DNA from 4 places in the Oceanotoga sp. genome. Region 2 is predicted to be linked to each of the others. Evidence: riboswitches for the same ligand, from Rfam matches in the RefSeq annotation. Region 2 holds a riboswitch; each other region holds the start of a gene.
The links. A riboswitch is a leader RNA that binds a small molecule or an ion and turns the genes downstream of it on or off. The one in region 2 is predicted to bind cobalamin.
Positions count from the first base shown of each region.

Region 1: it holds a riboswitch for cobalamin, as region 2 does, so the genes downstream of both, PWP28_RS02855 (YitT family protein) here and PWP28_RS06380 (ABC transporter substrate-binding protein) in region 2, are expected to answer to the same signal.
Region 3: it holds a riboswitch for cobalamin, as region 2 does, so the genes downstream of both, PWP28_RS09095 (precorrin-8X methylmutase) here and PWP28_RS06380 (ABC transporter substrate-binding protein) in region 2, are expected to answer to the same signal.
Region 4: it holds a riboswitch for cobalamin, as region 2 does, so the genes downstream of both, PWP28_RS03965 (ABC transporter substrate-binding protein) here and PWP28_RS06380 (ABC transporter substrate-binding protein) in region 2, are expected to answer to the same signal.

Region 1 covers NZ_JASUSU010000006.1:29,882-37,648, reverse strand. Annotated here, with positions in the region: gene PWP28_RS02870 (MFS transporter) at 1-95, shown strand, start outside; gene PWP28_RS02865 (CoA-binding protein) at 126-965, opposite strand; gene PWP28_RS02860 (succinate--CoA ligase subunit beta) at 962-1,987, opposite strand; gene PWP28_RS02855 (YitT family protein) at 2,005-2,862, opposite strand; cobalamin riboswitch at 2,976-3,154, opposite strand; gene PWP28_RS02850 (anaerobic ribonucleoside-triphosphate reductase activating protein) at 3,225-3,863, opposite strand; gene PWP28_RS02845 (ribonucleoside triphosphate reductase) at 3,889-5,742, opposite strand; gene PWP28_RS02840 (methyl-accepting chemotaxis protein) at 6,231-7,767, shown strand, end outside.
Region 2 covers NZ_JASUSU010000016.1:10,127-17,893, reverse strand. Annotated here, with positions in the region: gene PWP28_RS06385 (hypothetical protein) at 1-1,949, shown strand, start outside; cobalamin riboswitch at 1,973-2,096, shown strand; gene PWP28_RS06380 (ABC transporter substrate-binding protein) at 2,188-3,069, shown strand; gene PWP28_RS06375 (iron ABC transporter permease) at 3,066-4,088, shown strand; gene PWP28_RS06370 (ABC transporter ATP-binding protein) at 4,085-4,858, shown strand; gene eno (phosphopyruvate hydratase) at 4,888-6,186, opposite strand; gene pyrH (UMP kinase) at 6,218-6,916, opposite strand; gene tsf (translation elongation factor Ts) at 6,981-7,574, opposite strand; gene coaD (pantetheine-phosphate adenylyltransferase) at 7,683-7,767, opposite strand, start outside.
Region 3 covers NZ_JASUSU010000029.1:5,477-13,243, reverse strand. Annotated here, with positions in the region: gene PWP28_RS09130 (GGDEF domain-containing protein) at 1-400, shown strand, start outside; gene feoB (ferrous iron transport protein B) at 415-2,382, opposite strand; gene PWP28_RS09120 (ferrous iron transport protein A) at 2,379-2,612, opposite strand; gene PWP28_RS09115 (FeoA family protein) at 2,655-2,873, opposite strand; gene PWP28_RS09110 (metal-dependent transcriptional regulator) at 2,875-3,303, opposite strand; gene PWP28_RS09105 (DtxR family transcriptional regulator) at 3,390-4,052, opposite strand; gene PWP28_RS09100 (cob(I)yrinic acid a,c-diamide adenosyltransferase) at 4,249-4,761, shown strand; cobalamin riboswitch at 4,770-4,940, shown strand; gene PWP28_RS09095 (precorrin-8X methylmutase) at 4,994-5,593, shown strand; gene cbiD (cobalt-precorrin-5B (C(1))-methyltransferase CbiD) at 5,595-6,707, shown strand; gene PWP28_RS09085 (SAM-dependent methyltransferase) at 6,667-7,767, shown strand, end outside.
Region 4 covers NZ_JASUSU010000009.1:12,888-20,654, forward strand. Annotated here, with positions in the region: gene PWP28_RS03945 (carbohydrate ABC transporter permease) at 1-740, shown strand, start outside; gene pgmB (beta-phosphoglucomutase) at 755-1,396, shown strand; gene PWP28_RS03955 (glycosyl hydrolase family 65 protein) at 1,406-3,658, shown strand; gene PWP28_RS03960 (mechanosensitive ion channel family protein) at 3,726-4,538, shown strand; cobalamin riboswitch at 4,631-4,762, shown strand; gene PWP28_RS03965 (ABC transporter substrate-binding protein) at 4,883-5,818, shown strand; gene PWP28_RS03970 (iron ABC transporter permease) at 5,815-6,867, shown strand; gene PWP28_RS03975 (ABC transporter ATP-binding protein) at 6,864-7,628, shown strand; gene PWP28_RS03980 (hypothetical protein) at 7,763-7,767, opposite strand, start outside.

The sequences.
Region 1 (7,767 bases), on a different contig from region 2:
ACATTTCAAATGTCGGTGTTTCATTAATAGTTTTATCCATTTTTTCCATTTTAATAAGTAATATATTCAGATTTAAAATATCCTCAAGTAGATAAAGTTAATTAAATCTACTTGAGGATTATGTTTTACGATATTAAATCTTTGATACTCTTGCAAACCTTTATATTTAAATCACTCAATACTTTTTCTTTATATTCTATACTTCCTTCATATCCTTCAATTATAGCTCCAGCATGTCCCATAGTTTTTCCTTTCGGTGCTGTTCGACCAGCAAAAAACGCTTTTATTTTGCCATCATAATTATTTTCTAAAGCATATCTTATTCCTTTTATTTCTTCACTACCACCAACTTCACCTATTATTATAACCTTTTTTATTTTATTTTCTATTATATAATCAAAAGCTTCTTTCAATCCAGTTCCTATTATCATATCTCCACCTAATCCAATCCCTATGCTTATACCTGTTGAATTATTTGAAAGATAATCTGCAATTTCATACATCAAAGTACCACTTTTTGATATTATAGCTATATCTCCCTTTTTAAAAGCTTTTTCTGGCATTATACCTATTTTAGATCTTTCTGGAAGTATTATACCTGGACAATTCGGTCCTATTATTAAAACTTTATTTTCATCTGCTTTAGACTTTATTATAAGCATATCATGAACTGGTACATGTTCAGTTATTATTATTATCTTTTTTATACCACTTTCTATAGCTTCTAAAACAGCTGATTTTACATTTTTAGCTGGAATAAAAATTATTGATGTATCAGCATTATATTTTTCAACAGCTTCTTTCATAGTTTTTAATACAGGAATGTCATACACTTCATCTATGAGATCATTTTTTGAAACACCACATACTATATTAGTTCCATATTCTTTCATTTTTTTTGTATGAAATTGTCCATATTTTCCCGTTATTCCTTGAACACATACTCTTTCTTTTCCATTTATCATATTTCCAACTCCCTTAAATATCCTTTTAAAGCCTTTATCATAGTATCCATATCTTCATAATTTTTCAAATTATTCTCAGAGAGTATTTCATTTCCTTTTTCTTCATTAGTACCTGTAAGCCTTATAAAAAGTTTTATATCTTCGTTTTTTTTCTCAAATTCTACTATAGATTGAGCTATTATATCGCATTGAGTTATTCCACCAAATATATTCATAACTATATTTTTTATTCCTTTATCTTTTAAAAGATTTAAAGCCTTTAATGTAGTTTCTTTATCTGCTCCACCACCTATATCTAAAAAATTGGCTGGTTTTAATCCATAATTGCTAACAGTATCCATAGTAGCCATTACTATTCCAGCACCACATCCTATAACCCCTATATCTCCTTCTAATTCTACATAGTGAAAATTATAATCTGTTTTTTCAAGAAATCTTTGAGACCATTTCTGTCTATATATTGCATTATCATCAACATGCATAACACAATCGAGTGCATAAATTTCATCATCTTGTGTTTCAACTATCGGGTTTATTTCTAATAATGTTAAATCTTTCTCTATAAAGAGATTATATAAATTAGGCATTATTTCTTTTATTTTTCTCGGTGCTTTAAGAAATACTTCATTATAAGTACCTTTTATTATATTTTCTGAACTCTCTATTTCTATACCACCATCATAAGAAAATACCCATTTTATATCTCTATCTTCTCTGTCTATTAAAATAGATATATAATATTCTTTTTTTATATTTATAAGTTCTTCAACGAGTATTCCATAAGGAAGTTCTCCTTTTATTTCTTTATTTTGAAGTTCATTTATAGTATTTGTATATTCATCTTCTTTTTTTATAAATAATACACCACCAGCTTTCATCCTTCCACCAACTAAAACTTGAGATTTTGCAACACTGGGTATCAATCTTTTTTCGGGAATTTTATCTATTATTAATTGAGATTGTGGGATATTTATACCATATTCCCTCAAAAGTTTCTTTCCTGTAAATTCATGAATTTTCATCATTTACCTCCTTATTTTTATATAAAGTTATGAAAATTTTTAAATCCATAACCTATTACATCAAGAGTTTCTTGTATTATTATAAATGCTTTTGGATCTATTTTTTGAATTTTTCTAACTATATCACCCCTTTGTTTTTTATTAACTGCAACATATATAAAATTTTTTTCTTGATTGGTATAAGCACCTTGAGCCTTTATTATAGATGCTCCTCTATCAAGATTATTTAATATATAATTTATTATTTCATCTGTATTTTCAGAAATTATTGTCAATATATTACTTGTATTCATGCTCTTCATAACAAAATCTACAGTAAGTCCGTTAAATACTACAGAAACTATTGAATACATTCCAACTCTCAAATCATATACAGTACCAGCAGCAATACCTGTTATTAAGTCTAATAATAAAAGTGATATTCCAAGTGGCAATCCTGTATATTTATTCATTATTCTTGCAAGTATATCAGTTCCACCAGTCGAAGAATTAACAGAAAATGCTATTCCCATTCCAATGGCTGATATTATAACTCCAAAAAAAACTGCTAAAAACATATCATCACCATTATATTTTGGAAATGGAACGATTCTATCTAAAAAATCCACAAAAAAGTTTAATAAAAATGTACAAAAAATGCTTCTGAACCCAAACTCTTTTCCAATAAAAATAAAAGCTATTGAAAATAAAACTATATTAACACCATACATCAAAATCCCTACTGGAATATTTGTAAATCCATTTATAACTATTGCTATTCCATTTGCACCTCCTGCTGCTATATTGTATGGCATTAAAAAAGATACTAATCCAACAGCTGTTAAAAAAACTCCAATAATCGATAATGTATACTCCTTGATAATCCGTTTATTCATCCTATATCCTCCCCAAAAAAAAATTCTTTCTCTCCATTCCGAAAAATGGCAAGAAAGAATTATTGTATTTTTAAATATACAATTATTTTTCTTACTTTCCAATCCCGGAGAAAGCACAGAATAAATTTTTAGGTAGTTCTTCTGACTTACAGCATCAAACCTAATCGTTCCCCTTCCCGAATAATATCAGTGGTTTATGGAACTTTCGTATCTGCTCACAGCGGCCGGACCGTTTTGGCTTTTCACCAAATTCTCTATTAAGACTTCCGTCACCTAAAAAAATTTATTTAATTTTACGAATATATTCTATCATAAAGTATACATTTTAAAAAAACGAGATAAAACGGTATTTAATACCAGTTTTATCTCATTATTAGCTTATCTGTGTTTATAGTTTCATTTTTTTCAATATTATAAATTTCTGTAGATTTTGCATTTGTTATATAACCTTTTTCAGAATTTAAAAGAAAATTTTCAAAAAATTCTATATCTTTTTCATCGGATAATCCTGGAACATAAGTCATTCTAAATTCATAATCAATATCAGAATTTCTCAACATCCAAACGCTTTGATATACCTGTTCCCAATAATTTTTTACAGCTGTGAGATCGCTATATTTATTTGGCTTCGATTTTATATCCATAGCAACATAATCTATATTTTTTGATTTAATAATTTTACTCAAAAGTTTTGGATTACTACCATTTGTATCTAATTTTATATAAAAATTAAATTTATTTTTTATATCCCTTATACTTTCATATAACTGTTCATATATAGTAGGTTCTCCTCCACTTATACAGAGGGCTTCTACTCTCTTTTTAGATTTATTTAAATATTTATGAAGTTGTTCTTCATCTATATAATTTTTTTCTTTTTCAAAAGCTATTTTCCAATTATGACACCATGGACATCTAAAGTTGCATCCTGAAGTATAAAGAACTGAACATATTTTTTTAGGATAATCTACAAAACTAAAAGATCTATATCCACAATACATATGAATTCCTCCAATATTTGAAACACTATATGGTATACTGCTTTCTTTCAACATATTCTTTTTGTTTACCTTTATTCCAAGCTTGAACAGGTCTATAATAACCAACTACTCTTGAATAAACTTCAGACTTCTCTCCACATATAGGACATTCAAAATGTTCTCCAGAAATATATCCATGATTTTTACATATAGAAAATGTTGGTGTTATACTCATATAAGGTAATGTATGATTTTCAAATGATTTTTTTATAAATTCTTTTAAAACATCTCTATCTGTTATTTTTTCTCCAACAAATATATGTAAAACTGTTCCACCAGTCCATTTATCTTGAAGACCTTCCTGATGTTCTAATAAGTCAAAAGGATCTTCAAAAAATTTCACAGGAGGGTGTACTGAATTTGTATAATAATTAGTATCTTCATCACCAGATTGTATTATATCTGCACCAAATTCTTTAAAATCAAGATTTGCAAGTCTATAGCTCGTACCTTCTGCTGGTGAAGCTTCAAGATTATAAAGATTCCCCGTCTCTTTATTATATTCTTCAAGTTTTTTTAACATATAGTCCATAATTTTTTGTGCAAAAATCTTACCTTCTGGGTTCAATATCCCATCTTCAATACCAAAATTTAATAAACCTTCATGCATTCCAACAAAACCTATCGTAGAAAAATGATTTGCCCAGTACTGACCAGTGAGTTTATAAACTCCATCGAGATAAACTTTAGTATATGGGTAAAGTCCACTTTTTGTCCATTGTTCAACATTAATCCTTTTTATTTCAAGTGATTCTTTAGCAATATTCATAGTATCATCTAAAAGTTCAAAGAATTTTTTCTCTTCTCCATTTGATAAAAACATCAACCTTGGAATATTTAGAGTTACCACACCTATAGATCCTGTAAGAGGGTTAGATGCAAATAATCCACCCCTTCTTTTAACTTCATCTGCTTGTTCTTCATCTTTTGTATCATTCACGAAGCCAAAAGAAAGTTGTTCCATATGTTCTTTAACATCTTTATTTGAAAGTTTCAACCTACAACACATACTTCTCGCATCTTCGGGGCTCATATCTGAATTTACATAATTTGAAAAATACGGGGTACCATATTTCATAGTCATATCCATTATCATATTTGAAACTTCATCATCCCATGAAAAGTCTTTTGTTATATTATATGTTGGTATAGGAAATGAAAAAGGTCTTCCATCATAATCGCCTTTCATCATAACTTCTATAAATGCTTTATTGAGCATATTCATTTCAGTTTGAAACTCTTCATATGTTTTATCTTTCTCTTTACCACCTATTATTACTTTTTTATTTTTATAAGTATTTGGTACAAATATATCAAGAGTTATATTGCTAAATGGTGATTGAAATCCAACTCTTGTAGGCACATTCATATTGAATATGAATTCCTGCATACTTTGATAAACTTCTTCATATTTTAATGAATCATAATATATGAAAGGTGCCAAAAGCGTATCAAAATTTGAAAAGGCCACAGCTCCAGCAGCTTCCCCTTGCATTGTATATAAAAAATTGACTATTTGCATTAAAGCAGTTCTCAAATGATTTGCAGGGCCAGAAGCAACTTTATTTTCAACTCCATTGAAACCTTTTCTTAAAAGCTCTTCAAGATCCCAGCCTACACAATAACTCGATAAAGATCCAAGATCATGTATATGCATATTTCCTCTTTTATGATAATCTTTAATTTTAGAATTATAATTATCATAAACTTCTTCTAACCAGTAATTCTTTATTATTTCCTGATGAATATGATTATTTAATCCTTGTAAAGAATATTGCATATTAGAATTTTCTTTTACTTTCCAATCACTTTGATTCAAATAATTATTTATTATATCCATATTAACCCTCCTAAAAAAACATCAAAAAAATAAAAGCATTATTTAATAAAATAAGTTTTATAAAATAATACTTCCAATTAACTATAAGTAGTATGATTTATTTTTCTTGAATTAATTATACTATATATAATGTTTTTTTTCAAATTTTACCTTTTCAACACTAAATATTGATACATACACAAGTATAGGTTTTTTTAATTCTTCAACCAAAAAATCGTTACATTAATTTTTTTTGAACTTTGATTATTTTTATATTAAATTCCTAATTTCTTTATTATATCAACCGATAATATAAAGAAATATATTAATTTTATATTTTTATTCTTAATAAAGTTTTAAAAATTAAAATGTTTAATTTTTTTACTTTAAAAGTTGTATTTTTTTGTGGTATAATTTTTACATAAGTTATATTATTAATAATATAATATTATTATATAGTTAATATAAAGATTATATATTTTTATAAACCTAAAAATGGAGGGGTTAATATGAAAAAAATTAGTCAACAAATCTTAATACCTACAATAATAACTATAGTATTGATGACTTTAACACTCGTGATTTTCACCTTATATGAAGGTTCAAAAGCTATAACTGCTGAAGCAACTTCAAGGCTTGAACACATGGCTGAAACAGCTACTTTAGACTTCAACTCCATACTTTCAGAGGTCACTTTAAAAGTTGATGCTATAGAAGATTATATTAAAGCAGAAATAGATACAAAAAGACTTGATGATGATGATTATATGGCTGAATTTACAGAATCAATAAAACCTTTTATGAAAAATATTGCTATAAGTACTCAAGGAAATGATTCTTCATATATTCACTTTGATCCAGATTATACAGATAAAGCTTATAATGTATATTATAAAGCAGATAAAAATGATTATGTATTACAACCAACAACACCAAAAGAAAATTTTGTAGAATCAAGAGATGATATGGTATGGTACTTTGTCCCAAAGAAAACAAAAACAAATTATTTCACAGACCCATATGACTGGGATGGAACTATGCTAATAACTTATGCAAAACCTATTATAATCAATGGTAGATTTATAGCCGTTGCAGGAATGGATTTTTTATTTGATGATATAAAAAATCTTGTTTTAAGTGAAAAAGTATATGATACAGGCTATGCATATCTAGTAAATAATGATAATAAATTGATAGTACATAAAGAATTAGAAGGTAATACTTCAAAATTGGCTGAAACACTTAAAAATTCCAAATCTGGTTATACCGAAGATGAAGAAAAATTCTTTGGATATTCCACACTTTTAAATGGTTGGAAATATATAATTTCTGTTCCTAAATCAGAAGTATTGAGTGGATTGAATATACTTATAACTTCGCTTATAATAATTTCAATAGTATCTCTCGCAGTTGTCATTTTAATAATACTTTTGATTACTTCTAAAATAGTTAAACCTATAAAAGAAGTTTCTATTGTTGCAGATAGAGTAGCTGAAAATGATTTAACCACAGATGTTGATAAGAAATTAGTTAATAGAAAAGATGAAATTGGAGTACTTGCAAAATCTTTTGAAAAAATGATAGAAAGCTTGAGAACAATAATAGATAATATGCAAGATTCTTCTAAAAATATAAATGATTCATCTGCAGATCTCGCATCAGTTGCAGAAGAAACGAGTGCAACAGCCGAAGAATTATCTGCTCAGGTTAATTCAATAACCCATTCAGCTGAAAATGCTGCAGCAAACGTTGAAGAAGTAAATTCAGGCGTTGAAGAAGTTGCGGCATCTGCACAGGCTATTTCAAAAGCTGCTGCAGAATTAAATGAACAATCAAATGATACTAATAGCTCTGCTCTAAGGGGAGTTAATTCGATAAACGGAATTTCAAGCACTGTAAAAAATGCTGTCACAAAATCTAAAAAAACTGAAGAAGATGTTAAATTACTTGAAGAAAAATCAAATAAAATAGGTGAAATTGTCGATGCAATAAGTTCTATAACAGAACAAACCAAATTACTTGCTTTAAATGCTGCTATTGAGGCTG
Region 2 (7,767 bases):
AAGTATATGGTGATGGATTTGTCGATAAAAAAGATTTAAAAGATTATTTAAATTTAAAAACAGATATTCCTTTAAATGTATATGACTTTCAAAAAGCACTCAATTCCATAAATTTATATTATACGAATAATGATTATAGTACTATAGAAATAAGTTCTAATATTAAATTATTAGGTGATAAAGTAACACTTGAAGCAACAGAAATTAACAATAACAAATATGATGAAAATACTTTATTATTCATAATAAATGAATATAAACTCTGGGATTTGAAATTAGAAGGCGAATATGCCCAATTAGATAAAGAAAAAGTAAAGAAAGATCTAAATTTTAAATTTAGAAAAGACTATGAAAATAAATTTTTCCTGTTTAGGCCAAAATTAAAAGAATCATATCCAGATATAAAAAAATTACAGGGTTTGATGTCTTCTATAGCTTCATTACCTTATTTTAGTGAAGAAACTTCTATAAAATGGGAACCCGTAGATATAGAAGAATCCTTGGGTGGAGAATTAAATCTTGTACTAGATGGAAAATTAAGAAGAGTTATAGATGATAATACCAAAATAAATAAAATAAAGTATAATGGTAATGATTCTATCGAAAGTTTTAGATTAAATGAAAAGGTATCAGAAATAATAACAGAAAACTCAACTGTTTCTAATTTAGATATTTTAAAATCTTTAGATGTAATAAATAAATTATATACACAAGAAGGATTCTTATTTGTTGATACAAAAGTAAATATAGACAAAAATAATGATTTAATATATAATTTTAATGAGAAAAAAGTAGGTAATATAAAAATAACAAAAGATGCTACGGCAAAAACCCAAGATTATATAATAGATGATTTAATAAAATTAAAAAAAGATGAAGTTGTAAATCTAAATAAATTACAAGATACCTATAGAGCATTCACTGGAACAGGTTTTTTCCAAAGTGTTGATATAAACCCTATTTCAATGTCAGAAGATTCTGTTGACTTTGAGATTCATCCACATGAAAGAACAAATGCTGTTAAGATAGCTGGTGGATTAACTTGGTCTATGCCAGATGTAAAAGATTGGTATTATGGATTTGCAGGAACTTTAAGTTTTTATATTCCAAATCCTTTCGGTTATGGTCAAACTTTTGGACTAAACACTGAATTAAATCCTTTGAATAATAAATATAAATTCGGATTAAATTATAATGTATCAAAAATCTTTAAAACAGATATAGATCTTGGATTAAGCACATCATATCTAACAGTACCAAATGGTGAATATGTAGAAACTTTAGGTGCTTCTATAACAAATAATTTATCATTTTCTATTTCACCTTCATTCAAATTTTCAGATTTTTCATATATAACAACCGATTTATCCTATGACTATTATCAAAAATTAAAATCAAATGATATAAAAAGACTTTCTACTGGTATTGGTTACAAATTAAACAGATTAGATAATCCATATAGACCTTATTCGGGAGAATATTTTTCAACAAGAGTTTTTGGAGGATTAAATCTAAATAACACAGATCAATATTATACTGGTAATACTTTAGAAGGTAAATATTTTACAAGTTTCTATAAATTTACTTTTGGAACAAGATTAAAAATCGGATTCTCTAATGATCCTTATTCCTTATTCAATTATTCAGTTGGCGGAATGAATAGTGTAAGAAGATATAGTTTATCTTCTAAACAAGGTAATAATATGTATTTATTTAATACTGAGTTAGCTTATGAACTATTAAAAAATCCAGTACCGATTGATATATATGCTTTTTATGATAATGGAAATACTTCAAATAATTTAAATAATATATTGAATGATAATATTTGGTCTTTTGGAACTGGTTTAAAATTTAACATTCCTTTACTGGGTCAAATCAGATTTGAATATGGTTGGGACAAAAATTTAAAAGGAAAATTTGAATTTGGATTTGGTCAAGTATTTTAAAAAAAAATATATAAATAATAAATAAAGGAAATTAGTGAAAATCTAATACGGTCGCGCCACCGTGATTGAGGACAAAAAATTACATACCACTGATTAAAAAATCGGGAAGGGTAATTTGGAGGATATAACTCATAAGTCGGGATACTTTATTTATAATTTTTAAAAATTCAAGCACTTCGCGCCAAAGTGTTTGGAGTTAGTTTTTACCTTGGCGTAATTATTACGGGAGGTAGCAAAAATGAAAAAAGCATTGAGTATTGTTCTATTGTTATTAGTAGGAATTATAGCTTTATCATCATTTACAATAATAGATGATCTTGGAAGACCTGTAAAAATAGACCAAGATATTAAGAGAATAATTTCTGCTGCACCAGCTGTATCTGATTATTTGAAACATTTAAATGCAGAAGATCTTGTTGTAGGCGTTACTGATTGGGATAATAACATTGAAGCTGAAAAAATAGGAAATATGACACCTTTGAATCTTGAAAAAATAATAAGCTTAAATCCCGATATTGTATTTATATCTGGTGGATTCCAAGAAAAAGAACTTGAAAGATTAGAAAAATATAATATAAAAACTATAGTTATAAACCCATTATCCATAAATGATATAATAAGAGACACAGTTTTAATAGGAACTATAATTGATAAAAAAGAACAAGCAATAAAATTATCAAAAAATTTAAGAGAAAGAATGCTTAATATTTCTAAAGAAACATCTACTTGGTCAGAAAGACCAACTGTTATGTATGCAATGATTTCAAGTCAAAATATTTCATCAATTTGGACAAGTGGAACAGGTTCTTTTATGAATGAATTACTATCAATCGCTGGTAGTTTAAATGTTGCTTCACCATATACTGGAAATAATGGTTGGCTTTCTGTTGGCCCAGAATTTATAGTTTCTAAAAATCCAGATATAATTATTGTTCCTTCTTATTTTATGGGAGATAATTCTGGAATTGAAACTTTAAAATCAGCTTCTCAATTTAAAAATGTAAATGCTGTTAAAAACAACAAAATATTTTCAATTAATAATGATAAAGCTTCACAAGCATCACCTTCATTAATAGAAGCATTAGAATCAATATATGAAATAATAAAGGAGTCAAAATGACTATAAAAAAAATTAAAAACAGGAAGAGGATTATACCTCTCCTGTTTATTCTTTTGATAATAAGTTTTATATCTATAATAATTTTTACTTCTTTGGGAAGTGTAAATATTCCATTAAAAGAAGTAATAAAAACATTATTCCTTAATCAAGAAAATTCTACATATAAATTACTCATTATGGATTTGAGATTACCAAGAATTTTAGGTAGTTTTATAATTGGAGGTATTTTAGCTTTATCTGGAAATATATTACAGTTAATAATTCAAAATCCTCTTGCAGACCCTTATATACTTGGAATATCTTCTGGAGCCTCTTTTGGAGCTGTAATTTATACGGCTTTATCTGGTATATTAGGATTACATTTATTTTTTGGATTAGAAACTTTTTCTTTCATATTTTCTATAATATCTGCAATCATAGTATTTATGTTGGCAAAAGAAGGGAAAAAATTTCCCGTATTATCTTTAATATTAAGTGGTGTAATAGTTAGTTTTTTGTTCAATGCATTTACAACATTAATAACAGTAATGTTTTGGAGAAATTTAATACATGTAAATATATGGCTCATGGGAAGTACAGCTTCTATTACATGGGAAGATATATTTATATTGACTGTAGTATTATTAATACAAACTATCGTAATAATAATTTATAATAAAGAATTAAATGTTTTATCTATGGGTGATGATATGGCAATATATTCTGGTGTAAATCCAGAAAAAATAAAAATGATACTAATTTTAACAAATATATTTGCTGTATCTATAGCTGTTTCAAAATCTGGAATAATAGGGTTTGTTGGATTAATAATACCACATCTTGTAAGAAAAATTAAAGGACCATATTCATTAATTTCTAGTTTAATATCTATATTATCGGGTGGAATTTTTTTAACTATAAGTGATTTTATATCCAGAACAATTTTTGCTCCTTCCGAACTTCCAATAGGAATAATAACTTCTATAATCGGAGCGCCTTTATTTATATATGTTATGAAAAAAAGAGGGAAAAAATTATGATTCAAATAAATAATATAAAATTTAATTATGGAAATGGATTCAATTTAGATATTAAAAATCTTCATATAAAAAACGGAGAAATTGTATCAATAATTGGACCTAATGGGGCTGGAAAATCAACTTTAATAAAATTAATATCTAAAATTCTTCCTTTAAAATATGGAAATATATTTATAGACTCTAAAAATTTAAAATCCTTAAATTTGAAAGAACTTTCAAAATTGATAGCCGTTGTTCCTCAAGAATTTAACACTATTTTTGATTATTCTGTTAAAAGTATTGTGGAAACTTCCAGATTACCTTATTCAAAAAAATTTGATTTTTTTACAGAAAATAAAGAAGATGAAAACATAATATCCAATTCCATGAAAAAAACAGATACTTATAAATTTAAAGAAAAAAGTTTTTCTAATTTATCTGGTGGCGAAAAACAAAGAGTCATGGTAGCAAGAGCTTTTGCTCAAAAATCTAAAATACTCCTTTTAGATGAATTTTCTTCTCATCTCGATCCTGGTCATACACAGTATCTTTTAAATATAATAAAAAATTTAAGTCAAAAAGAAAATTTAACTATATTATCTGTATTTCATGATATAAATCTTGCAAGTCTTTATTCTAATAGAATATTAATAATGAAAGATGGAAAAATAATAAAAGATGGAACACCAAATGAAGTTATAACAAAAAAAATAATAGAAGATATATATAATTTTAAAGCTGAAATCATAATTCATCCTAAATATAAAATACCTCAAGTAATTTTTCAATAAAAAAACCCCCTTTTTATAGGGGGAATTGTTTATTTATCTATTGAATAAAAAGAATCTAAACCTTTAAATTGAGCAACAGAACCCAATTCTTCTTCTATTCTTAATAATTGATTATACTTAGCAATTCTATCTGTTCTTGATAAAGAACCTGTTTTTATAAATCCTGCATTTGTTGCTACACAAAGATCTGCTATGAATGTATCTTCTGATTCTCCAGATCTATGAGAAATTACATTTGTCATATTATATTTTTTAGCTAATTCTATTGCATCAAAAGTTTCTGTTAAAGAACCTATTTGATTCAATTTTATCAATATAGAGTTTGCTGATTTTAAATCTATACCTTTTTGTAATCTTTTAACATTGGTCACAAATAAATCATCACCAACAACCTGAGCTTTAGTTCTAACCTTAGCAGTAAATCCTGTATAAGCATCCCAATCTTCTTGATCAAATGGATCTTCTATAGATTTTATTGGATATTTATCTATTAATCCTTCATAGTAATCTGCAAGTTCTGAAGAAGATAAATCTTTTCCATCAATATGATATGTTTTGTTGTCTGAATTATAAAATTCTGATGCTGCACAGTCTAATGCAATAAATACCTCTTCACCAGGTTTATAACCAGCTTTTTCTACAGCTTTTACTATGAACTGTAAAGCTTCTTCGTTTGAATCAAAGTTAGGAGCAAATCCACCTTCATCTCCAACTGCTGTTTGATGGCCAGCTTCCTGTAATAATTTTTTTAAATTATGAAAAATTTCTGTTCCTGCTCTTAAAGCATCTGAAAATTTGTTAAATCCAGCAGGCATTATCATAAATTCTTGAATATCTAAGTTATTATCTGCATGTTCTCCACCATTAACAATATTCATCAAAGGTACTGGAAGGACTTTAGCATTTGGACCACCTAAATATTTATATAAAGGTATTTCCAAAGAATCAGATGCTGCTCTTGCTACAGCTAATGACACAGCTAAAATAGCATTTGCACCCAATTTCTCTTTATTTTCAGTTCCATCTAAATCTAACATTACTTGGTCTATTAAAGCTTGATCAAAAGCGTTTAAACCTTCTAATTCTTCAGCTATAACATCATTAACATTTGCGACAGCTTTTGAAACTCCTTTACCCATAAATCTTGATTTGTCTCCATCTCTCAATTCTAAAGCTTCAAATATACCTGTTGAAGCTCCTGATGGAACTATTGCTCTACCTTCAGCACCACTTGCCAACATAACTTCTGCCTCTACTGTTGGGTTACCTCTAGAATCTAATACTTCTCTTGCCTTTACTGACACGATTTCGTCGTATAAGTATGACATGCACAAACACCTCCTGTTGAGCTTTATATCATCAAGGAATTACTCTCGTTCCAATTTTTTTATCCATAACTGCATTTAAAAGATTATCCTTATCAAAGAAATTAATAACACTAATAGGCATCTTATACTTTTGACATATAGCAAATGCCTCTGTATCCATAACTTTTAAATTTTTAGAAATTGCTTCATCATATGTAATTGTATCATATTTCACAGCATCTGTAAACTTTTTAGGATCTTTATCAAAAATTCCATCTACTTTAGTTGCTTTTATAAGTACTTCTGCTTTCATTTCAACAGCTCTCAAAGCAGCCGCTGTATCAGTTGTAAATAAAGGATTTGAAGTACCTCCTGCAAAAATAACTACATAACCTGAATTAAAATATAATTCTATATCATCATAATGAATTGATCTCACTGAAGGAAGTTTAACTATCTGAGAAACAACAACACTTTTTATTCCAATCTTTTCAAAGTAGTCTTTTAAATACAGAGCATTACTAACCGTTCCCAACATACCTATATGATCAGCAATACTATTTGTAACACCTTTTAACTCTTTACCTCTAAATATATTTCCAGCTCCTACAACCATACCAATATTCATTCCATGTTGAGAAACTTTCTTTATTTCAGAAGCTAAATATTTAACCGCATCATCGTTAAATCCTTTATTTCCTTCACCAGATAATACTTCACCACTAAGTTTCAAAAGAACTCTTCTATACATATTTTCTATACCTCCAGTAAATTATAAAAAAAGGGGGTGACAAAAACACCACCCCCTATATCAATTAATCTTCTACTGAGAATCTTGAGAATTTTTCAACTTTTATATTTTCACCAATCTTAGCAATGGCAGCAGTGATAAGTTCACCTATTTTTTCACCATCACCAAAAACATAATTCTGTTCTAAAAGACAATTTTCTTCATAGAACTTATTAACTTTATTTTCAGCTATTTTTTCAATAATATGTTCAGGTTTTCCAGAACTCTTTAATTCTTCAGCGTATATTTCTTTTTCTTTATTTATTATTTCTTCTGGAACATCTTCTCTTGATATCCATTTTGGATTCATAGAAGCAATTTGAAGAGCTACTTTATGTGCTAATTCATGAAAATCATCTGTTTTAGCAACGAAATCTGTTTCACAACCTAAAAATAATAAAACACCCATTTTTTCATTGTGGTGAATATAAGAATAAACAATTCCTTCTTTAGTTTCTCTATGAGCTTTTTTAGCTGCTTTTGCAGCACCCTTTTTTCTTAAAAGTTCAATTGCCTTATCTAAATCACCATTAGTTTCTTCAAGTGCTTTTTTACAGTCTAACATACCTGCACCTGTAGCTGTTCTTAATTCTTTTATCATTTCCGTACTTACAGCCATCTAAAAGTCCCTCCTTGCGCGTGTTAATGATTTCAACCAATATATTCTATCACATTATTATTTCCATTTCAATAAGTATTAAAAATTTTAATTAACACTTTTTAAATTTTAATTTTTTCTAAATTTTTCTTTAAGCTTTTTTTCTACTAATGGTGAAACCCATGTACTAACATCTCCATCGTACCTTGCAACT
Region 3 (7,767 bases), on a different contig from region 2:
TCAAAAAGATACAATGTTTTCATTGATATTTATTGATCTTGATAAATTAAAGAGTGTTAATGACAATTATGGTCATAGCGAAGGTGATAAATATCTGTTAAATGTTTCAAAAGCCATAAAGTATTCTTTAGGAAAAGATGATATACTCTGTAGATTTGGTGGCGATGAATTTATAATAATAATAAATTCATCAGATTTTTATTATATTGATAAAACTTTAGATCTTATAAAAGAAAATGCCTCGAAGATAAAATTAAAAAATAATTTAAAATACGATTTAGAATTTAGTTTTGGAATTTCTATATACAAACCAAATGAAGGATTAAATGCCCGAGATTTAATAGATTTAGCCGATGAAAGAATGTATATCAATAAAAAATCAAAAAAATTGGACCTTTAAAGGTCCAATTTTTATTATATAAATAATAATCCTATATTATATACAATAAATGAAACTACATAAGCAAGAACAAAAGTATATATCACACTAAACCAAGCCCATTTTGCACCTATTTCTTGTTTTATAGCCCCAATAGTCGCAACACATGGAGTATATATCAATGTGAATACTAAAAATGCATACGCACTTGCAGCATTAAAATACTGTGGAAGTACTGTAGTTAAAACATCTTCTCCTCCAAATATAGTTCCCATAGTTCCTATAACAATTTCTTTTGCTAAAAATCCGAATATTAAAGAAACTCCTGCTTGCCAAAATCCAAAACCTAAAGGTTTGAATATAGGAGCAATAACAGAGCCTATATGTCCAATTATAGAGCTTTCTGATGCATATTCAACTCCAGATGGTAATGTTGCAAGAATCCATATAACTATAACTGTACCAAATATTATAGTTCCAGCTTTTTTTATAAACATCATAGTTCTTCTTCCAGCTTCAAGTAGTATAGCTTTTAAACTTGGTAATCTATATGGAGGTAATTCCATTATAAATACGCTTTCTTCTTTTTTAAACATAGTTTTATTAAATATAGTTGCCATTATTATAGCAAGAATAACTCCTAATAAATAAAGTGAAAATATAACTAAACCTGCATGTTTTGGAAAGAATATTCCGGCAATCAATATATATACAGGTAATCTTGCATTACAAGACATTAAAGGAGTGACAAGTATTGTTATTATCCTATCTTTTCTTGATTCAAGAGTTCTTGTACTCATTATAGCTGGTATACTACACCCAAAACCAAGTATCATAGGTATAAATGATTTTCCATGAAGTCCGATTTTTGTCATTAATTTATCCATAACAAAAGCAGCTCTTGACATATATCCAATATCGCCAAGAAAAGATATAAATAAAAACAATAAAAATATATTAGGCACGAAAACTAATACTGAACCAACTCCACCTATTAATCCATTTACAATAAAGTTTGTCAATAAATTATCTGGTAATTTTGTAGAAACTAAATCTCCCAAAGATGCAAAGCCATCATCTATCATTCCATTAAAAACATCACCAATTGTAAAAGTCAAAGTAAATATAGCAAACATTATAATCAAAAATATAGGTATACCCAACCATCTATTAGTTATTATTTTATCTATTTTATCAGAAGTATTATTAACTAAATTTTTTCTTTTAACATACTTTCCAGATATTTTTGTTATAAAATCATATTTTTTTTCAGATACAATAATACTTGCATCATCATCATTTTGTTTTTCTAATTGAGCTATCAATTTATCTATTTGGGTCAAATTATCTTTAGAGATATCTTCTCTAAATTCAACATCACCTTCTATAAGTTTTAAAGAAACCCATCTTTTAGATTTTTCAGATATATTTTTTTCTTGTTCAATAATATTATTTATCTGACTTAGGATATTTTCAAAACTCTCATCATAATTTAAATTCTCTGGATATTGAGGGCTTTTTAAAGATCCTTCAATCTGTTTCTTTAAATCTTCTAAACCAATTTTTTTATTTGCAGATGTTTTTACGATTGGAATTCCAAGTTCTTTTGATATTGAATTTATATCTATCTTTATCTGTCTTTTTTCAAGTTCATCACTCATATTAAAAACTAAAAGAGTGTTTTTTTGCATTTCCATGATCTCTGTAACTAAATACATATTTCTTTCAATATTAGTTTGATCTACAACAACTACTATTAAATCCGGATTATCTTTTATCAAAAAATCTCTTGCAATTCTTTCATCCATAGAATTAGCTGTAAGAGAATATGTTCCAGGAAGGTCTACTATTCTATATTCTTCATCATTATATTTAAGTTTTCCTTCTTTTTTTTCAACAGTAACTCCTGGCCAATTCCCTACATGTTGATGACTTCCAGTTAAAGCATTGAAAATTGTAGTTTTTCCACTGTTTGGATTACCACATAAAGCAACTGTTTTCATACTCTATCGCCTCCGGTTATCTCTATATATTTTGCTTCTTCTTTTCTAAGACTTAAAGAATAATTTCTTATCTTTATTTCTAAAGGATCTCCCAAAGGCGCTTTTCTCACGAGTAATATTTCTATTCCTGGTGTTAATCCCATTGCTAAAAGTCTTTGTCTGACTTTTAAATTTCCTTCAAGCTTTTTTATTTTGCCTGAATATCCTACTTCACATTCATCAAGAAACATTGTTAGTCCTCCCTAATTTTAAAAAAATAAAAAAATAATATTTTATATGTTTTTAACAAAAATCCTTTTAGCCATATTTTGACCTATTCCATATCTACTTCCATCCACCAATATAATTATAGGGCCTCCAAAATTCCCACTCAAAACTTCTATATTTTTTCCTTCTATTATTCCCATTTTTGCAAGTCTTCTTTTCATCATAAGACCTGAACTTATTTTTTCAACTATAAAATTTCCAATATTTGCAAATACTAAAGGCATTTTATTCCTCCTTTAAATTGATAGATTTCAAATGCTTTTGAAACTCGATTTTATAATTTTCATTTTCTTCAAAAAAAGATTCTAATAATTCTATAGAATTTAAAAAATTTTTTGAGTTTATATGCTCTATTTTACAAGAAACTTCATCCGCCTCTTTTTCACTAAAATTTAAAAAATCCAACAAAAATTTATTCATTATATATTTTCTTTTATACAATTTTGAAGCTTTAATTATGCCTTTTTGAGTTAAATTTATATGACTATGTTTTATATACTCTATATAGTCATACGATTCAAGTCTTTTCAAGGCACTTATAACGGAAGAATGTTTCACTTCCGCTTCATTAGTTATGTCTCTAACTTGTATTATTTTATTTTGTAAATATAGCTTGTATATAGCTATTAAATAATGTTCAAGATTTTCAGTCATCAATTTAATCTTCCTTTTGTAGTTAGTTCTACATTATTTTACCACCTTTAATTTACTTTGTCAATAAAAAAAATAGACTTTTCAGTCTATTTTTCTAAAATAATATTTTCAGCTTCGGTTTTTCTTATTGCAACATTATAGCCTCTTATAAGTACTTCAATCGGATCTCCTAAGGGGGCTTTTCTCAATAATTCTACGTCTATTCCAGAGGTTATTCCCATTACCATTAATCGTCTTTTTATTGCCTCATTACCTCTAACTTCAAGAACTTTTGCTTTTTCTCCAACTTTTAAATCTTTTAAAGTTTTTTCAAAAGTGCTTGATTTATCTTTATAATTAGTAATATACTGCTTATATTTATTTTTTATTTCTGTATTGCTTTCTATAAAATTTCTTAGAATATCCATAGATTGAATGAGCTTTTCAGACTTTATATGTTCCATTTTACATGATAATTCTTCTGCTTCAAAAGGGGATATGTCCAAAACATTCATCAAGAAACTTCTTATAGTCATTCTGTTTTTATATATTTTTTGAGCTTCTATTATTCCGGGTTGAGTTAATTTTACATAACCTCTTTTTTCATAAGTAACAAAAGAAATACTTTTTAATTTTTTTATTGCGTCTATGGCAGAAGTATGTTTTACAGACATCAATTCTGTAATGTCTTTAACTCTTGCAATGTTGTTTTCAAGTTGTGCTTCATATATAGCAAGCAAATAATTTTCAAGACTCTCTGATAATTCCATATAAATCACTTCCTATTGTAGTTTTTCCTACTTAATTCTACCATATATATTTGTATAAGTCAAGCTTATGTTAAAAAATAAATTCATTTTTTTACATAAATTAATTATATCAAAAAATATTTTTCCCCTTTGACAAATTATTAACTTTTTGGTATTATTTTATAGCTTAAATTATTAATATATTGGGGGTATAATTATGAAAAATGGAATGATTCATGTTTATACCGGCAATGGAAAAGGAAAGACTACAGCTGCTTTTGGTGTTGTATTGAGAAGCATTTTATCGAATAAAGAAGTTTTTGTAGCTCAATTTGTAAAAAATAGGGACTCATCAGAGTTGTCAATTTCTAATTATTTTGATAATATTGATATTGTACAGTATGGAGAAGGATTTTTTATAAGAAGATCTCCAGAAACAAAAGATATAAATGCTGCAAAAAAAGCACTTGCCGATGTAAAAGAAAAAATTATTTCTCAAAAATATGATTTAATAGTCATGGATGAAATAAATATCGCTATTAAATTTAATCTTTTAACAGCCGAAGAAGTTTTAGATGCTATAAATAGTAATGGAAAAACAGAAATAATTTTGACTGGAAGATGGGCTGATGAAAAAATAATAGAAAGAGCCGATCTTGTAACTGAAATGAAAGAGATAAAACATTATTATTCAAAAGGTGTTTTATCCAGAAAAGGTATAGATAAATAGGTAAAATTTAATATATAAACTTTTAAGGTGTATAACAGGGAATTAGGTGAAAATCCTAAGCGGCCCAGCCACCGTATGCAGGGATGAAAATCATAAATGCCACTGGTTTTTAACTGGGAAGGCTTGATTAGTAAAATGATCTGTAAGTCGGGAGACCTACCTTTTAAGTTCGTAACTTTGCTTTTTCTTGGTGTGAAAAGCAAGGATTTTTGTTATGGGAGTTGGTATACAAATGCATAACTATATTGTAAATCCTAAAAATATCGAAAAAAGAAGCTTTGAAATAATTACAGAAGCTTTAGGAGAAAAACTAAACGATGTAGACCCTATAAAATCAAATGTAATAAAAAGGGTCATTCACACCACAGGAAATCTTGATATGTGGAACAAGCTTTATTTTTCTGAAGATTATTTTGATTTTTTTAAAAGAAAAATTCAAAATAAGAAAATTTACACAGATGTAAATATGATAAAAAGCGGTTTATCAAAGAATTTTGTAAAAAATTTAAATATAGACTGTTTTATTAGCGATGAAGCTATATCGAAGAAATCTAAATTAACTGGCATATCGAGAGCCTATTTATCTATGGAGAAAGCACTTGAAATGGAAGATGGTATTTTTATTGTTGGAAATGCACCTACTGCACTTTTTAAGTTGCTTGAATCCAAAAAGAAACTTTTTATTATTGGAGTTCCAGTAGGCTTTGTAGGAGCGGCAGAAAGCAAAGAAGCTTTAATGAAATCACAACACAGTTTTATTACATTACCAGGAAATATGGGTGGTTCTACAATAGCTGTAGCCATTTTTAATGCTTTAATAAGGTCTTTATAAAATGGAATGGTATGTAAATGTAAATGGTAAAAAATTAAAACGTGGTTTCACAACTGGCACTGCAGCCACTGCGGCTTTAAAAGCCTCTGTTCTTTTTAATAAGTATAATATAAAACCAGACAATGTAAATATAGAATTACCTAATGGAGAATTAATAAATATTCCAATATATAAATATGAAATTATTTCAGGTTTAAAATATGCTTTTGTAAAGAAAGATGCCGGTGATGATGCCGATATAACAAATCAATGTTTGATTTATTGTTCCTTTAAATATGAAAATTTAAATAATATAATTTTTGATTCTTATGAAGGAGTAGGAAAGATCACCAAAGATGGACTCGATATAAGCAAAGGAGAATTTGCTATTAATCCAATTCCTCGTGAGATGATGAAAAAAGTTTTAAATGAAGAGAATATTAAGAATGGCAGAGTTATAGTAAATGTAAAAAATGGTGAGATTCTCGCAAAAAAAACCTTAAACGAAAATCTTGGCATAATTGATGGAATATCCATTTTAGGAACTACTGGAATTGTTGAACCTATGAATGAAAACGCATGGAAAGAATCTTTGATCCCTCATATTAGCATTGTTTCAAAACAATTCGATACAATTACTTTATTATTAGGTGGAAAAGGGCTTTCAATATATAAAAAATATTCTTTTTTTAAAGAGGATTATATATTATGTGGAAATCATATCGGTTATTCTATAGAAAAATCATTGGAAATGGGTATTAAAAAAATACATATACTTGGTAGTTTTCAAAAATTAATAAAACTTGCCGGTTTAAATCTTAATACAGACAGTAGGTATACAGATTCAAAAAATGAATTATTAGCCCTTTTATATATTTTGTTTACTGAAAAATATGACAAAGAGGTCATTGACAAAATACTTAATTTAAAAACTATTTATAATTTTTTGGATATTTTAAAGAATAATGATATAAATATCAAAAAATTTTTTATATTTGTGTCTGAATATATATCCCATAAATTAAGTAATAAATTCAATGCCGAATTTGTTATTTCTTTATGTGATAAAACTCAGATAATTTCACATAGAGGAGATGAGCAAAATTATTTATATTTTAGGAACACAGATCAATAAAATTGAAAATTTAACTCAAAAACAACTCGAAATAATAAAAAAAGCCGATTTTTTTGCTGGTTTTAATTTTTCTTTGGGTATGTCTAAGGAATTAAATCCAAATGCAAAATATCATGTAATGGATATATATAGTTCATTAAAAGATGAAAATGTAATTGACTTAATATCTCAGATGAAAACATTTAAAACTTCTGTTTTAATGGTTTCTGGAAACCCTTTAATGTTTTCATATTCAAAAAGAATTATGGATAAACTTTCAAAAAATGAATATGAAGTTTTAATTTCACCATCTTCAATAAATTATTTATGCCAAAAGGCTAAATATCCTATGAATAGTGTTCGCTATATAAGTGGTCATAATTCACATAATCTTCGAAAAACTTATAATGATGTCCTTAAAACATTGAATGATAATCATCAAATTGCATATTTTGTAAAAAATAAAAAAGATTATGATTCTTTATTTAATATATTAAAAAATATAAAAGTAGACATAGTAGCTGGATTTGAACTCGGTACAAAAAATGAAGAAATATTTGAGTTTAAATCAAATACGCCTATAGATTTCAAAAAAGGACGTTGGATTCTTCTTCTAATACCTCAAGAAAATGATTTTATAAATTTATTTCCTAAAAATTCAGATCTTTCAACTAAAAATATTCCAGTTTCAAGAGAATGGAGTAGATTTATTTTATTGAATACTTTAAATAGAAAACAAAAACATGATGTAATTTGGGATTTAGGAGCTGGTAGCGGAGCAACATCTTTATTCATTTCTTCTTTTTTTAATAGAGATTGTTTAATATATGCATTTGAAAAAGATTATGATAGATTTGAAAGTTTAAAATTGAATACAAACCTTAATCCTGAAATAGAAGCAATAAATAAAGATTTTATAGATATCTTAGATGAATACGAATCTCCAGACATAGTTCATTTAGGTGGAGGAATAAATTTAGAAGCTTTAAATAAAATAACATCTAAAATGAAAAAGAATAGTCTATTAATTTCTTCTGTAACTACTTTAGAAAGTTTAAATATGATACTTTCTATAGAAAAT
Region 4 (7,767 bases), on a different contig from region 2:
ATATAATGCAATGGCCACCAAAAATAGATCTTTTTAGTTCTGAACCTTCAGCTTTTGGAGCACCTTTAAGCTTTCAAAATTATTTTAAAATATTTGAAGTTGTTCCATTATATGGAAGGTGGATAATAAATACAGTGCTATATGCAGTACTATTAACAATAGGAAATATAATTTTTGATACTCTTGGAGGATATGCTTTTGCAAGATTAAAATTCCCATTTAAAAATTTCTTATTCGCTATGATACTTGCAACATTGATGATTCCATCACAAGTAACTATGATTCCTCAATATAATCTTATGGTCAAATTAAATCTTGTAAACACCTATCCAGGACTTGTAATACCAAAATTATCAAATATCTTTGGATTGTTTTTGATGAGACAATTTTTCTTAAGTTTTCCAAAAGAACTTGAAGAAGCCGCAAGAATAGATGGTGCTGGTATATTAAAAACATACTTTAAAATAGTACTTCCAAATTCAAAACCGGCAATAGCAGCATTATCAATATATACATTTTTAGGAGCATGGAATGATTTCCAATGGCCTTTAATAATAACTTCTCAAAAAGAAATGTATACATTAACAATGGGTTTAAACTTCTTCAAGTCATCTTATTATACATTTTGGCAATACCTAATGGCTGGCTCTATCTTAATGACAATACCTATGATAATAATATTTTTATCTTTTCAGAAACAATTTGTAGAAACAGGAAAGGTATCCGCAATAAAAGGCTAAAAGGAGGAAACAAAATGATAAAAGCATGTATATTTGATTTAGATGGGGTAATAGTTGATACTGCAAAATATCATTACCTTGCTTGGAAAAGACTTGCAGAAGAACTGAATATAAACTTTAATGAAAAAGATAATGAAAGATTAAAAGGCGTTAGTCGTATGAAATCATTAGACATAATATTAGAAATCGGAAATATTACATTAAAAGAATCAGAAAAACTAGAATTCGCAGACAAAAAAAATAAATGGTACAGAGAATATATATTAAAAATGGAAGAAAATGAAATACTTCCAGGGGTTAAAACTTTTTTAAATCAATTAAAACAAAATAATTTAAAAATAGCTATAGGATCGGCGAGCAAAAATGCACTTACAATACTTCAAAGACTAAATTTGATAGATATATTCGATTCCATAATAGATGGAAATAAAGTGAGTAAAGCAAAACCTGATCCAGAAGTATTCATAAAAGCAGCACAAGAAATGCATGTCAAACCTGAAGAATGTGTCGTTTTTGAAGATTCTATAGCTGGTATACAAGCTGCAAAAATAGGAAAAATGAAAACTATTGGTGTAGGAAACCATCAAACATTAAAAGAAGCCGATAAAATAATAAATGGATTCAAAAATACAGACTTAAAAATATTAGAATTTTAGGAGGATACAATGAACTGGGAAATACATGACAAAAAATATAATTTAAAAAATGTACAAAAATATGAAACATTATTTACCCTTGCAAATGGATATAGAGGCATAAGAGGTTATAATGAACTCTCTTCATTTGATAATAGAGGAAACTTTGTAGCTGGAATATTTGATAAATCAAATGCCCAAGTAAAAGAAATAGTAAATCTTCCAGATCCTTTAGAATTTAAAATATATTCAGAAGATGAAATAATAACTTTAGATTCAACAGAAATATTAAAATATGATAGATATCTAAACATGAAAGAAGCAACTCTAAATTTAGAAACAGAATTAAAAACTCCAAAAGGCAAGATAATAAATATTAAATCAAAAAGATTCGTAAGCAGATTTGATGAACATTTAATGATGATAAAATATGAAATAACCCCAATAAATTTTGATGGGAAACTGACAATACAAAATACAATAAACTCTAATATAACTAATTCAAAATTCGATCCTATAAATAAATCAAAACATTATAAAACCGATGAAATAAAAGATTTAGAAAATGGATTATATTTACAAGTCAAAACAAATGATAGTAAATCAATTATTTCTCAATGGACAGGACTTTATTCAGAAAATATAAAAAACAGAAAATTTTATGATTTAGAAACACTCGTAGAAGAAGTATACGAAATATATGTAAAAAAAAGTAGGACTTATAAAATACAAAAAAATTGTTTAATACATACTTCAAGAAATTCTAAAACTCCAAAAGAAAATATATTAAATGATATAAAATTATATAAAAATTCAAGCTTTGAAGAAGAATTCAAAAAACATATAAAAGAAATGCAAAAAATATGGAAAAAAATAGATATAACAATTGATGGTGATGATAAAGCACAAACTGGTTTAAGATTTAATCTATTCCATCTGATATCATGTGCATATCAAAAAGATCCAACAGTCAGTATAGGTGCAAAAGGATTACATGGCGAAGGATATAAAGGCCATATATTTTGGGATACAGAAATATTTATGTTACCATTTTTTACATATACTTATCCAGAAATTGCAAGATCTCTATTACTCTATAGATTCAACACTTTAAAAGGTGCAAAAGAAAATGCAAAAAATAATGGTTATAATGGTGCACAATTCCCATGGGAATCAGCAGATATAGGCCTTGAAGAAACTCCAAAATGGGGAATAGACTATCTCGGTAATCCCGTAAGAATATGGACTGGAGATGAAGAATTTCATATAAGTTCAGATATAGCTCTTGCATATTGGCAATATTTCAAAGCAACAAATGATAAAGAGTTTATGGAAAATTATGGATATGAAATATTTATTGAAACCACAAAATTCTGGGAATCTCGATTAACTCACAATGAGGATAAAGATTATTATGAAATAAAAAAAGTAATAGGTCCTGACGAATTCCATGAACACGTAGACAATAATTTCTATACAAATTACCTCGCAAAATGGAATATAAAAAAATGTTGTGAAATAATAGAAAAATATAAAATAGAATCCCCTAAAAAATACGAAGATTTGATAAAAAAGACAAACATATCAGAAAAAAACATAAAAAACTGGAAAAATATTTATAAAAAAATATTTTTATCTTCAAAAAACGATATAATAGAGCAATTTGAAGGCTACTTCAATTTAAAAGATTATAAAATAAAAAAATATGATGAAAATGAAATGCCTTTATGGCCAGAAAACATAGAATTAGACAAACTAAATCAAACACAATTAATAAAACAACCAGATGTAATAATGTTATTATTAATTTTAGGTGAAGAATTCGAAGAAGAAATAAAAAGAAAAAACTATGAATATTATGAAAAAAGAACAATGCATAAATCTTCTTTAAGTCCATCTATGTATTCAATAATGGGTTTAAAAATTGGAGATACACATAATGCCTATAATTATTTTATAAAAACCATAATGACAGATATACAAGATAATCAAAAAAATACAGCACTTGGATTACATGCGGCTTCTACTGGCGGTTCATGGCAAAGTATAGTTTATGGATTTGGAGGATTTTCAATAGATAAAAATAATATTCCAAATTTTAATCCATGGATACCAAAAAAATGGAAAAGCCTAAATTACAAAATTAATTGGCAAAATAATATATTAAATATAAACATAACAGAAAATACAATAATTATAAATTCCGAAAGAGAAATTGAAATAAAAATTAAAAATAAACCTCACAAATTAAAAAAAGGTACAAATAAATTTTATTTAAATTAAAAAATCTCCCAAATTATTATATAATATATATGAATAAAAAAACATATATTATTAGGAGGGGATTAATATGAATGAAACAACCGCAGCAATAATAAGCTGGATTGTAAGAATTGGCATAAGTTTTATAATATTTATAGTGGCAAAAATGCTTTCTGGAATAATATATAAAACTATGCTGAAACTATCTGAAAAAAACTCAAAAATAAATCTTCAGTACAAAAAAACCATGAAAACACTTTTAGATATAGGATTATATACACTTGCAATCTTTATAATAGTCTCAGTTTTATTTAAAAATCTTGCACCTGTATTGGCTGGATTGGGTGCATCAAGTATAATAATAGGTTTTGCTATAAAAGAACCTTTTGAAAACTTAATATGTGGAATATTAATAATGGTAAACAAACTAATAATCGAAGGTGAAGCAGTCGAAATAAACGGAAACTCAGGTTCTATATCAGAAATAAAATTAAATCATGTCATATTAAAAACATGGGATGGAAAATTAATAAATATACCAAGTAAATCCGTTTGGTCATCAACAGTTACACATTTCTGGCCTGAAAACATAAGAAGAAATGAAATATCTGTTGGAGTAGCTTATGATACAGATTTAAACAAAGCCATGAAAATACTCGAAGAATCTGTAAACTCTTATGAAAAATTATATTCAGATGATTCTCATAAACCTATGATATTATTCACTGGTTATGGTTCTTCATCAATAGACTTCATAATAAGATATTGGGCAGAAAGAGAAAACTACATAACCTCAACAACAGAAATAGCAAAAATTATAAAAACAAAATTTGATGAAAATAATATAGAAATTCCTTTCAATCAATTAGATCTTCATATAAAAGATGGCAATATACAATAATCGGAGAGTTATCTCTCCGATTATTTTAATATTAATAATAAACACATTTCTTATTAACTATAAATTTGATATAATAATCTATGCATAAAAGTTAATAAACACTTATTTTTGGTAAAACTATTTGTTTTTCAAATGGGGAAGCTCGGTGAAAATCCGACACAGTCCCGCTACTGTAATGGCATAAAGCCTAAGTCAGATTACCAGCCAAAAATAAACAATATTACTTATATCACGAGGATGGTATGAGTGACATTATTAATTTAATAAGATTATTTAATGTCCCTACACCTCTTCTTGAAGGTGTTTTTTTATTTTTATGCTAAAAATATTATGAGAGGTGTTATATGAAAAAAACTTTAAGTCTAATTTTTTGTTTATTATTTTCAATTTTAGTATTAGCTTATGAACCAGTTACAGTCAATTTTACTCATCAAGGAAAAGATTATGAAATAACTTATACAAAATCTCCAGAACGTGCTGTAACTCTTTCACATTTCACAACAGAAATGTTTCTTGCTTTAAATCTTGAAGAAAAAATGGCTGGAACTGCATGGGCAGACAATGAAATATTACCAGAATTAAAAACAGCCTATGACAAAATACCAATACTTTCTGATAGATACCCTTCAAAAGAAATATTCTTATCTGTAAATCCAGATTTTGTTACTGGATGGCATTCAGCTTTAACAGATAAAAATGTAGGATCAGTGGAAACACTCATTCAAATGGATATAAAACCATTAATAATAAAATCAGTAGAACCAGATGCAACATTAGAAACAGTATACGAAGACTTTATAACAATAGGAAAAATATTTGATATAGAAGATAGAGCTCAAAAACTCGTAAAAAGTATGCAAAATGAAATAAATGATGTAAGAAAAAAAGTTCCATCAAATGTAAAAAAAGTAAAAGTATTGGCATATGACTCTGGAAAAGATTCAGCCTTTGTAGTGTGTTCTGGTCTTGGTGGTTCTTTAATACAAGAAGCCGGAGGTATAAATATATTTGGTAATATACAAAAAGCATATGCAAATGTATCTTGGGAAAAAGTAGCTCAATCAAATCCAGATATAGTATTAATAGTAGACTATGGAAGTACAACTTATGAACAAAAAGTACAATTCCTAAAAGAAAATCCCGCAACAAAAGATTTAGATGCAGTAAAAAACAATAAATTTGTAAAAATAGGTTTAGCCGATTTATCTCCTGGAATAAGAAATATTAATGCTATAACAACTATGACAAAAGGCTTCTATCCAGAGATTTTCAAAAAATGAAAATAAAAAATAGCACTTTTTTATTTTCCATAATGGCATTAATTTTAATAATCATACTATCAATAATCATAACAATAACTATAGGTCCAGTAAAAATAAATCCTTTAGATGTTTGGAAAATAATAATAAATAATACTTTTAACAAAGAAATATTTCAAATACAATGGGCAAAATCTATAGAAACAATAGTTTGGAATCTAAGACTCCCAAGAATTTTAATGGCTTTTATAACGGGAGCAACTCTTTCATTTGTTGGCGTTTTAATGCAGGCATTAACGAGAAACTCTTTAGCCAATCCTTATATTCTGGGAATATCTTCAGGAGCTTCTGCAGGAGCAGTTGCTTCCATAATACTCGGAATATTTGGTTTTTTAGGTTATTTAGGCCCCTCAATAGGGGCTTTTTTAGGGGCTATTTTATCTTCACTAATAGTTTTCAAAATAGCTCATTCTGGTTCTGGATATTCATCGAGCAAACTCGTTTTAACAGGAGTTGCAGTATCAGCCATGTTCTCATCATTGACAACTTTTATGGTATATACGGCAAAAGATTCTTCAAAATTAAGATCTGCAATGTTCTGGATGGTTGGAAGTGTTGGAGGAGCTAAATGGAATAATATTTTATTACCTTTTTTACTCTTGATAATATCTACAACAATAATGTATATATTCAATAAAGAACTCGATGGAATACTTATAGGAGAAGATACATCAAAAACTCTTGGAATAAACACTGAATTAATAAGAAAAATAATAATAATAATAAGCACATTATTAACTGGATTTATAGTATCTTTAACAGGAATCATTGGATTCATAGGATTGATAATACCGCATATTTCAAGACAAGCTGTAGGATCTACTCACAAAAAATTAATACCCTTTTCTATTCTAAGTGGAGGATTATTTTTAATATGGGCAGATACCTTCGCAAGAACTGCATTCACTCCCGAAGAAATACCTATAGGAGTTATAACTTCATTTTTGGGTGCTCCTTTCTTTTTATATCTATTAAGAAAAAACTCCTATTCATTTGGAGGCAAAAAATGATTAAATTAAAAATAGAAAACTTAAATTATAATATAAACAATAAAAAAATAATAGAAAATATAAACTTAAAAATAAAAGAAAAGAGTTTTGTAGGACTAATCGGACCAAATGGATGTGGAAAATCAACACTTTTAAAAAATATTTACAAAGTACTAACTCCAAGCAATGGAAAAATATATATAGAAGAAAAAAATATAAAAAATTTACCCTCAAAAAAATTCGCAAGAATTGTCTCAGTAGTCGCTCAAAATGATATAATTGATTTTGACTTTTCAATAAAAGATATAGTCCTCATGGGAAGATACTCTCATAAAAAATTATTTGAAAGTAATAAAAAAGAAGATGAAAAAATTGTAGATGAAGCATTAGAGATAGTTGGTTTAAAAGGCTATGAAGAAAGAAGTTTCTTCAGCTTATCTGGTGGTGAAAAACAAAGAGTTTTCATAGCAAGAGCTATAGTTCAACAAAGTGAGTTCATAATACTCGATGAACCAACAAATCATCTCGATATAAAATATCAAATTCAAATAATGAATATATTAAAATCATTAAATAAAACAACATTTTCAGCAATACATGATATGAATTTAGCAGCATATTATTGTAATTACTTAATAATAATGAAAGATGGGAAAATTTATAATATGGGAACTCCAGAAGAAGTTTTGACAGAAAAAATGTTTAAAGAAGTTTTTGAAGTAAATGCCAAAATAAATAAAAGTGAATACACTAAAAAATTAAACATCCATTATATCCCATGAATCTTTGAATCTGCGTATATCCCTCGTGAATCTGGGTACTGGAGATATTAAACAAAAAATGCATGGTTTCTATATCTTAGACTAACCATGCATTATTTATAATAATTTTTGTATTATATTTTCAAAAATATTGGCTACT